DNA from 3 places in the Lysinibacillus sp. FSL R7-0073 genome. Region 2 is predicted to be linked to each of the others. Evidence: riboswitches for the same ligand, from Rfam matches in the RefSeq annotation. Region 2 holds a riboswitch; each other region holds the start of a gene.
The links. A riboswitch is a leader RNA that binds a small molecule or an ion and turns the genes downstream of it on or off. The one in region 2 is predicted to bind S-adenosylmethionine.
Positions count from the first base shown of each region.

Region 1: it holds a riboswitch for S-adenosylmethionine, as region 2 does, so the genes downstream of both, metA (homoserine O-acetyltransferase MetA) here and MKY88_RS21120 (bifunctional homocysteine S-methyltransferase/methylenetetrahydrofolate reductase) in region 2, are expected to answer to the same signal.
Region 3: it holds a riboswitch for S-adenosylmethionine, as region 2 does, so the genes downstream of both, MKY88_RS13550 (Na+/H+ antiporter NhaC family protein) here and MKY88_RS21120 (bifunctional homocysteine S-methyltransferase/methylenetetrahydrofolate reductase) in region 2, are expected to answer to the same signal.

Region 1 is NZ_JBBPAS010000001.1:2,551,126-2,554,407, reverse strand. Features, by position in the region: gene MKY88_RS12610 (TSUP family transporter) at 1-69, opposite strand, end outside; gene MKY88_RS12605 (TrmB family transcriptional regulator) at 196-978, shown strand; gene MKY88_RS12600 (hypothetical protein) at 1,000-1,329, shown strand; gene MKY88_RS12595 (nucleotide excision repair endonuclease) at 1,416-1,787, opposite strand; SAM riboswitch class I at 1,990-2,099, shown strand; gene metA (homoserine O-acetyltransferase MetA) at 2,198-3,133, shown strand; gene MKY88_RS12585 (GerAB/ArcD/ProY family transporter) at 3,189-3,282, opposite strand, start outside.
Region 2 is NZ_JBBPAS010000001.1:4,201,362-4,204,643, reverse strand. Features, by position in the region: gene MKY88_RS24675 (methyl-accepting chemotaxis protein) at 1-222, shown strand, start outside; gene MKY88_RS21125 (protoporphyrinogen oxidase) at 413-1,807, shown strand; SAM riboswitch class I at 1,910-2,009, shown strand; gene MKY88_RS21120 (bifunctional homocysteine S-methyltransferase/methylenetetrahydrofolate reductase) at 2,099-3,282, shown strand, end outside.
Region 3 is NZ_JBBPAS010000001.1:2,717,918-2,721,199, reverse strand. Features, by position in the region: gene MKY88_RS24625 (LysE family transporter) at 452-772, opposite strand; gene MKY88_RS13555 (DUF3953 domain-containing protein) at 910-1,146, shown strand; SAM riboswitch class I at 1,264-1,367, shown strand; gene MKY88_RS13550 (Na+/H+ antiporter NhaC family protein) at 1,472-2,752, shown strand; gene MKY88_RS13545 (VanZ family protein) at 3,026-3,282, opposite strand, start outside.

The sequences.
Region 1 (3,282 bases), 1.7 Mb from region 2:
TATAAATGCCGCCAGAAATCCAAAGGAAATTAATAGTATTAAAATATGTACATCCACATCGAAAACCATGTTTACACCTCTTCTTAATTAGTTACTACTGAAATAGTAACTAATTTATTCGGTGCTGTAAAGTCTAATTTTTTCATTGGCAAATGTTCACAACAGTAGCCTATAATAAAAATATGGAGGGATGATATGAATGAATTAATCGCCCAATTAAAAGAACTGGGATTGACAGAATATGAGGCAAAGGCCTATACAGCGCTCGTACAAAATAGTCATGTCAGTGCCTACCAAGTTAGCAAAAACTCTGGAATTCCAAGAGCTAGAATCTATGACATATTAAATGGTCTTGTTGAGAAGGGATTCGTTTTGAAAGAGGAAACGGCGGATCAAACGACGTATTCTTCCATTCCTGTCGAGATGTTTTTGCAGCAAATTCAACAGCGCTGGCAATCGAATTTTACGTCGATTAGTGATCAATTAGAAAAATTAGAAACGAAAGAACAAGAAGCGGAACCTAAAGTGTTAATGCTAAAAGGGAAGCAGACGATCCTCAATTATTGTCAAACCTTATTAAAAAAAGCAGAGACAAAAGTTATCCTATCGATGTGGGAGGATATGTACGATGCCTTACGCGAGGATATCGAAGAGGTATCACAGCATTTGGAGGTGCATGGCATTACCTTATATGTCGGAGAACATCTGGCATCTATCGATCAGCACAGAGCCACTCACTATACGAGAAAGACTTCTACACCTCATTGGTTTATTTTATCGGTTGATGGACAAGAAATGATTTATGGTCACTCGCCGTCGAACCAGGAAACAGCTTTTATAACGAATGATCCAGTGCATATTTATTTATTAGAGGATTATATTTGGCATGATGTTCTTATCAATCGACTAGTGAAGCGTGATGATAAAGAGCTTGAGGACTGGATTGCTAAAGAACGTAAAGCATTTTTCTTAGAGTAGCTATAAGGGAAGGGGAGCATCTTGAAAAAATGGATGTTGCCAGTATTATTTTGTTTATTTTTAATTGGCGGATGTGATTCTGCACCGCTGCCGGTTTCTCCTAAGATTCAGGAGTTAACAATCGTTCCTGACCATATCCAACAACATATTATAGCTAAAGACAGAATTCAGTTATTGTATGAAGATAACGTGACGTACTATCTTGTCATGTTTTCGAAAGGAAATGTGCTAGCAAGCGCGGCAGCAAATGAAGATCGGTTAGTCATTCATTTCAAGGAAGGAAGCGAGCAAAAGAAAGAAGCTCAACCGTATGTCTATGCTATCAACAAAAGCCCGGAGCTTATATATTAACGGAAAAAGCATGCCGATAGATCGTATTACCATGATGTAATAAAAAACCGAAATCTCTAAAAAAGAGATTTCGGTTTTTATTGATATTAATAAAATACTTTATCTACATTGTATTTGGAGCGGAACGTATTAATCGCATACGTTTCATAAATTTCACGTTCCATAGGATCTTCTACTTCATAGACTTCAATTTTGAAGACCTCGTCACGATAGTTTTTCATCGGAGATACATTGTCTTCAAAATGTTTTTTAATGCGTTGGCGAATTTTACGTGCTTTGCCGACAAACAATAGCTCATTCTTTTCATTATAGAATAAGAAAATGCCGCCTTTATCACGTGTGATTTTGTGGAAGTCGATGAAACCAAAGTATGGTGTAATTGGGACATCACCTGGTTTTACATCTTGTTCGCGTTGGCGAATGACTACATCTGGTTTTGGAAATTCAATATTAATCAAAGTATTCACGTTCCTCTCTATTACTAAAGATATATGGTAACATAATAGCGGCATGTTTACCATAAAATTTCATGTGGAATAACCATATACAGCAAGCTTAGTGTTTAACAAATGAATGGAGAACATGCATAGGAATAACAAAATATTCTATGAATTATTGATATTCTAACTAGTCCATGTTACAATTCAAGATAATTAAATAATCTTATCAAGAGAAGCAGAGGGATTTGGCCCGATGACGCTTCAGCAACCTCTAACAAGTGTTAGAAAGGTGCTAATTCCAGCAAAGGTTTTTCCTTTGAGAGATAAGAGTGAACGTGAAAAAAATCCTTCTCATTCTATCTCATATGGAATGTGGAGGATTTTTTAATTTTTAGAAAAAGGAGCAAAAAAAGAGAGGGGAACGCCAGATGCCAATTAATATTCCGAAAAATTTACCTGCTGGAGAACATTTACGTGAGGAAAAAATCTTCGTAATGGAAGAGGACCGTGCGAGAACACAGCAAATACGTCCATTAAATATATTAATCTTAAATTTGATGCCCGAAAAAGAAAAAACTGAGCTACAATTACTACGATTACTGGGAAATACACCCTTACAGGTGAATATTACTTTTTTAAACACGGCTACTCATGAATCTAAAAATGTGAGTAAATCTCATTTACAATTATTCTACACAACGTTTAACCAAATTCGTCATCGACGCTATGATGGTATGATTATTACTGGCGCACCAGTAGAAAAAATGCCGTTTGAAGAGGTTAACTATTGGCAGGAAATTTCTGAAATTATGGATTGGTCTAAAAAGAATGTGACATCTGTGCTACATATATGTTGGGGGGCACAGGCTGCGTTATATCATCATTATGGGATTGGAAAGGTCGAGCTTTCTGCCAAATGCTCCGGCGTTTATTCTCATGTGATTACTGATTTAACAGTGGATTTAGTACGAGGCTTTAGTGATTTATTTACAGCCCCTCATTCTCGCTATACATCTGTCTCAATTGACGAGGTTCGCAATCACCCAGAGTTACGCTTATTATCCTATTCAGAGGATGCGGGTGTATTTATCGTGCAATCTAAAGATAATAAAAACATTATGATTACAGGTCATTTAGAATATGATGCGACAACATTAGCCGATGAATACAGTCGCGATGTTGCCAAAGGCATCCATATAGACGTTCCAGTAAACTACTTCCCAAATGATGATCCGGCAAAGGCACCGATGAATACATGGCGTGCCCATACGCATTTATTGTTCTCCAACTGGTTGAACTACTACGTATACCAAGAGACACCATATGAATGGGATTTTGTGGACGAAATTGAATATCATATTTAAATAACAATGGAAAAGTCTAATTTCTTCTCTAAGCAGCTGAAGGAATTAGACTTTGTTATTCTAGATTTTTCTTGTCAGAACTCGTTTTATCTGGTGTCGCCTGATCGTCCTGTTTGGATGTAGCGTTGCCAGCTTCAGACTGAATCACT
Region 2 (3,282 bases):
ATCCAAGATGAGGTGGCATCTGGTGAGGATAATATGTTACACACGGAAGGACAATTTACAAATATAGTAGGGGCAATGACAGAAGCAAAAGATCAAAATGATTGCATGGCGACGAAAATACAAGCAATCGCAGGTATATTAAGTGGGCTGGGTACTTCTTTTACTGAAGTAACGAACTCAGCAGAAAAATTAGCTAGCTTTGCCCAAAATTTAAAAAACTAGATCACTAGTAGCTATATTAAACACTATAGTACTCATTATAATGTGTGTTTAGTAAGCATAATTTTTAGATTTAGAGTTATCTCACGGTTGAGATAGCTCTATTTTTGCTAAATTTGTAAAGGGTTTAACGTAATTTTCAATGAAAATAAGTTTATACTGTAGACAGAACTAAAAATAGGGGCGGTTTACTATGAAAACAGTTGTTGTATTAGGTGGCGGTATTACTGGGTTATGCACAATGCATTATCTACAGCGTCAAATGAAGGAAAAAAATTTAGATGTTCAGCTAGTGCTCGTAGAAAAAAATACATATTTAGGTGGCAAATTATATTCAGCCTATGAACAAGGTTTTATTATGGAAACTGGTGCTGACTCTATTGTAGCTCGCCATAAAGGTGTAATGGAGCTAGTGCAAGAGCTAGACTTTGAAGATCATCTCGTTTACAACGAAACAGGTATATCCTATATTTATACAAATAACGAGCTGCACGCCATTCCAGCGGATTCTACTTTCGGTATACCTATGAGTTTGGCATCTCTTGAGGAAAGCACACTTATCTCTGATCAGGCCAAACAAGAAGCTTTAAAAGATTTAACGTTACCCAATGCAGGTTTTACAAAAGAAAGCTCGATAGGGGAATTTTTAACTTATTATCTTGGCGAAGAGCTAGTAGAAAATCAAATTGCACCTGTTCTAGCAGGTGTCTATTCTGGTGATTTACATCAACTTTCTATTGCTTCCACTTTACCGTATTTAATTGACTATAAAAATGACTATGGAAGTATCATAAAAGGTTTTGATGCGAATCGTGAGCAATTTGTTAAAGCTGCTAATAAAAAATTTATTTCATTTCAAAATGGATTATCCTCTTTAATTGAGCGATTAGAACAGACATTAACAGATGTAGACATCATTAAAGGGGTAGCCACAAATCATGTCCAAAAAATGGGGAACCAATATTTGCTTTCCCTAGCAAATGGACAAAAAATTGAGGCAGATTATGTTGTTCTAGCGCTACCGAATGAAGCGGTTCAAAGTATATTGCAGGATGACTCTTTAACACATTATTTTGATCAGTTTACTACAGCATCAGCCATTACTATTTATCTAGGCTTTGATGTGCCTGATGCAAACTTACCTGCGGATGGAACAGGCTATATTGTATCGCATAATTCTGATGTCACTTGTAATGCAGCAACTTGGACGAGCCGTAAGTGGAAACATACATCGAAAAACAATCAACTACTTGTCCGCCTATTCTATAAGAGTATTAATCCGGCGTATGAGCAGTTACGTAATATGACTGACGAAGAATTGGCAGCCATCGCTTTAGAAGATGTTCGAAAAAGCCTAGGAATCGATGAAAAGCCTACCGTTGTGAATGTCACAAAGTGGATTGATCAAATGCCTAAATATGACCTAGCTCACCGGGAAGCGCTGCAAGGTTTACTACTAGAGCTGAATGAAAACTATCCGAATTTATCGATAGCGGGTTGCTCTTATTTTGGAGTAGGTATCGGCGCTTGCATTCAAAATGGGAAAAAAATTGGTGAAGAGCTTGCGGAAGAACTATCCAACTTCTAAGTTTTTAAACGAAAAATTTCTTTGTTATGTGAAATAGTCTTGACTCATTCGTCTGTAAACGATATGATTCTTTTAATTATTTAAAAAATTCATACTTAATAATTCTTATCAAGAGAAGCAGAGGGACTGGCCCATTGAAGCTTCAGCAACCAACTTTTTGTCAGGTGCTAAATCCAGAAGACCGTTGAGTCGAAGATGAGAAGGAACAATAATGATGAGTCGTTAAAGCCTTCTTTTTATATAAAAGAAGGCTTTTTATTATACAGAAATAGAGGAAGAGAGGCTAGTTTTATGGGATTGCTTGAAAGATTAAAAACACATGTATTGACGGCAGATGGTGCAATAGGCACAGTGTTGTATGGCTATGGATTGGAGTATTGTCATGAGGAAATGAATGTTCAGAGACCTGAATTAATTGAAAAGATTCATAGAGAATATATCGCAGCTGGTGCTGATATTATTCAAACGAATACGTACGGTGCCAATGCCATTAAATTAGCTCGCTATGGATTAGAATCAAGTGTCCAACAATTTAATGAAGCAGCTATTACTATTGCCAAGCGAGCTGCAGCAGATGGCGGTCAATTTGTTTTAGGAACAATTGGTGGAATTCGTGGCATTCGTAAAAGCGATGCAACTTTAGATGACATATTAGCGACCGTTGAAGAACAGGCGAGTGTGTTACTTGCAGGAAATCCTGATGGCCTTTTACTCGAAACTTATTATGATTTTGAAGAATTAACAGCGACATTAAAAATGCTACGCACCAAAACTAATATACCGATAATTGCTCAAGTATCTATGCATGAGCCTGGTGTTTTACAAAATGGTATGTCTTTAAATCATGCGCTACATGAGTTAGAGATTCTTGGTGCAGATATTGTTGGTGTCAATTGCCGTCTAGGTCCATATCATACGATTCAAGCGTTTGAGGGTGTAGAACTTCCGGAAAAGGCATTTATGTCAGCCTATCCAAATGCTTCGCTATTAGATTTAGAGGACGGGCGTGTTGTTTATGAGTCGGAGGCTGATTATTTTGGTCGCGCTGCTGTTGAACTGCGTGATCAGGGTGTTCGCCTAATTGGGGGTTGTTGTGGTACGACACCAAAGCATATTGCAGCCGCAAAAAAGTATTTAGAAGAGCTATCACCAGTTAGTGAAAAGCATGCGAAGCCTGCAAAGATTGAGATTGTTCGTGATGCCGAGCCAGCTAAATTTGAACCACTTCATGAAAAAGTAAAGCGTGAACGCTCGGTCATCGTAGAGTTGGATACACCTAGACACTTAGAAATAGACGGATTTCTTGAAGGGGCCAAACAACTATATGAGGCAGGTGCCGATGTAGTTATGATGGCAGACAATTCATTGGCATCTCCACGTATTAGCAATATTGCAATGGGGGCCTTATTGAAGAGTACTAATGGCGTACGCCCCTTGACACATATTACCTGTCGAGATCGTAATTTAATTGGTCT
Region 3 (3,282 bases), 1.5 Mb from region 2:
TTTTGTAGGTTTCCTACTTGCAAAATACATAGGACATGCGTAACTCCTATGCTCGAAAAAACATAAATTCCTACCAAAAATTGAATGGAAAATATTTTAACTTGTTCCACGCCCCAACTTAGCGTAGTATTAATACGAATCAAAACTAAGTAAGTTAGTAAGATTCACTTTCACAATAAAACCAGGCGCTCTTCTATGAGGGGCATCTGGTTTTTTGTTTTATGAGATTTTAAGAGAATTAATTTATGGGGTAATCTAGCCCTCTACCACCACTACTAGTATTTGGCAGGCATCATGCAATGAAATGTGCTAATGTGACAGATATAAACACACGGATAAGCGCTTATTTTTTCTCTGCCACCAACATTAAAAACATAGGTTTTTCAAAACCATTCCAGAATACATAAAAAGTAACGTACAAAAAGAGTAATCCTGAAATAAACGAACATATTTACATAAGCCTTTTCCCCATTATTTTACCACCTATGCTACTTAAATATGAAAGGATTAGCCCCCAAAGGATTGAAACGGTGATAAATCCGAAGAAGAAGGGAAGTAAGCTTTCAGTAGCTGAATGTCCAATAGTTGTACATGCTACACTGCCACCAACCATTGCGAACCAAACGATTGCAGTTGGTGCAGAAACTACTAACCAAACACCTGTAAAAAAATAGGCCCATAATGATGTCTTTTCAATCGCTTCTCCATGTAAATTTAGCTTTTTAGGCGCAAACGTATCTCGGAAAGCTTGGAAGGTTAAAAGGCAAAGCATGATTTAAATGACATGAAAAATATCCCTTGATCTTAGTTGTTGGGCTTACATTTGTCATCTCACCCATCATAGAATTTGTTTATTCAAAAAAGGTTAGATAATTGATAGTATTCGTTCAAGCAAAAAGGGGGATTATTTTGTTAAAAACAGTACAAATTATTTTATCAATGATAGGCATCACGCTTTCCATTTACGGACTTATGCCACATGATTATCGGCTAAACTTTTTAATGATCCTTTTTCTAGGTTTATTTATGTTAACATTAGGAATTAATGAATTTCGGCGAGAGAGAAAATTATATGGTTGGTTTCTAGTCGGGGTATTTATCTTTTCGGTTTATGTGTCCATTCAAAGCTTCGTATTATTAGTCTAAAAAGTTGAATTCCGCACTTGATGATAATTCTGAGAATTTTTTCTAATTAAAAACATGTTGCAATTATGGATATTTTATTTTAGTATTTTAATATTGTGTCAAAAATAATATTTTTTCTTCTTATCAAGAGAGATGGAGGGACTGGCCCGATGAAATCTCGGCAGCGGAACTATTAAGTTACTGTGCCAAATCCAGCAAGCAATGTTCTTGATAGATAAGAGGAGCGTTTTAAATATAAGGCCTCTTCTTGTTATTTCAAGATGAGGCCTTTTTTATGGTGAAAAAATAAAAAACATGGCTGATTTTTAATTTTTGGAGGTAGACAATGAAGAAAGAGAATCCATGGGCGCTAATCCCATTTGTTGTTTTTATGATTTTATTTATTGGTTCAGGGGTTATAATGGGTGATTTTTATGCGTTCCCTGTCATTGTAGCCATCAGCATTTCGGGTGCTGTAGCTCTAGCGATGAATCGAAAAGAATCGTTTTCCCGAAAGGTTGATATTTTTTGCCAAGGTGCGGGAAATTTAAATGTCATGCTGATGGTTATTATTTTTCTATTAGCAGGGGCATTTTCAGAGGTAGCGAAGGGGATGGGGGCCGTAGATTCCACTGTTAACTTTGCTTTATCGATTATTCCGCAAAACCTGCTTATCGTAGGTTTATTCATCATTGCCTGTTTCATCTCTCTATCCATGGGTACATCAGTGGGGACGATTGTTGCGCTGGCGCCAATTGGAGTTGGGATAAGCGATCTTACGGAGCTATCTATTGCTTTAGTGATGGCAGCGGTTGTAGGCGGTTCGATGTTTGGTGATAATTTATCTTTTATTTCAGATACTACTATTACTGCCGTTCGTTCACAAGGCGCGCAAATGAAGGACAAATTTAAGGTCAATTTTTGGATTGTATTGCCGGCAGCTATTATCACAAGCATTATTTTAGGGTTTATGACATCCGGGGAAGCAGCTCAAGTAGAGCATCTAAGCTATAATTGGATAAAAATTATTCCCTATGTTTTAGTTATTATTTTAGCGTTATCTGGAATGAATGTTTTCCTCGTTCTTGCATTAGGGATTATTCTCGCCGGTGCTGTTGGCTTAGCAGATGGCAGCTATCACATAATGAGCCTTATACAAAAGATTGGCGAAGGAATGGAAGGGATGTATGAAATCGCCTTTCTAGCTATATTAATAGCTGGAATGGTGGAGGTTATTAAATTTAATGGTGGAATTGACTTTTTGCTCCGTCTTGCAACGCGCAGGATTAAATCGCAGAAGGGTGCTGAATTTGGTATAGCTGGTCTTGTGGGTCTAACTAATTTATCTACGGCTAATAATACAATTGCTATTTTAATTGCCGGGCCGCTTGCCAAAAATATTGCTGACCAGTATGAGATTGAGCCGAGAAAGTCCGCAAGTATTTTAGATATTTTCTCCTGTACAGTCCAAGGTCTTCTCCCATACGGAGCCCAATTCCTTGTAGCCGCAAGCGTAGCTAAAATATCGCCAGTTAGTATCTTGCCGTACTCTTTCTATCCAATTCTTATTGGTATTTGTGGTGTGATAGCGATACTCATTGGATACCCGAAAAAAAAGAAAGCCTAAACTTTATTTTCAGACTGTAGACAAAAGCCGTTGAGAAGTTCACTCTCGATGACTTTTGTCATTTTTAGTATTTGGTAATATACTACCAAATTCAACATACTCTTTGAAGATAGATGCTCTCTAAACCTAATTGATCATTCGTTAACATTTCTAATTGTTCACGCTCATAGATTTGATTTTTCGTCATCGAAGCCCCTTACAGTCGAAAATAAAAAAGCCCAGTTGCTCTATTAATTGAAGCCTGGGCTTTGCTTAAGTATTTGGAACGAGCTGTTACTTTCTTGCCTGAATTAAAGTAAACCAATCATTGTCGTTGAACTTGCCAGAAACATTGTATATGGGCTGATAGAATCCTTTTGTATCATACATATACGAAAGCTCAATCGATTCAATCTCAATTTGGTCTCCTTTTTTTATAATCAGGTCTTCCTCCTGTACGAGTGCGTTATACTTTATTTGAGGAAAATCGCCTTCCTTTATTCGTTCATATATTTCTGCAGGAGACAGTATATTTACCTCCCGTATAAATT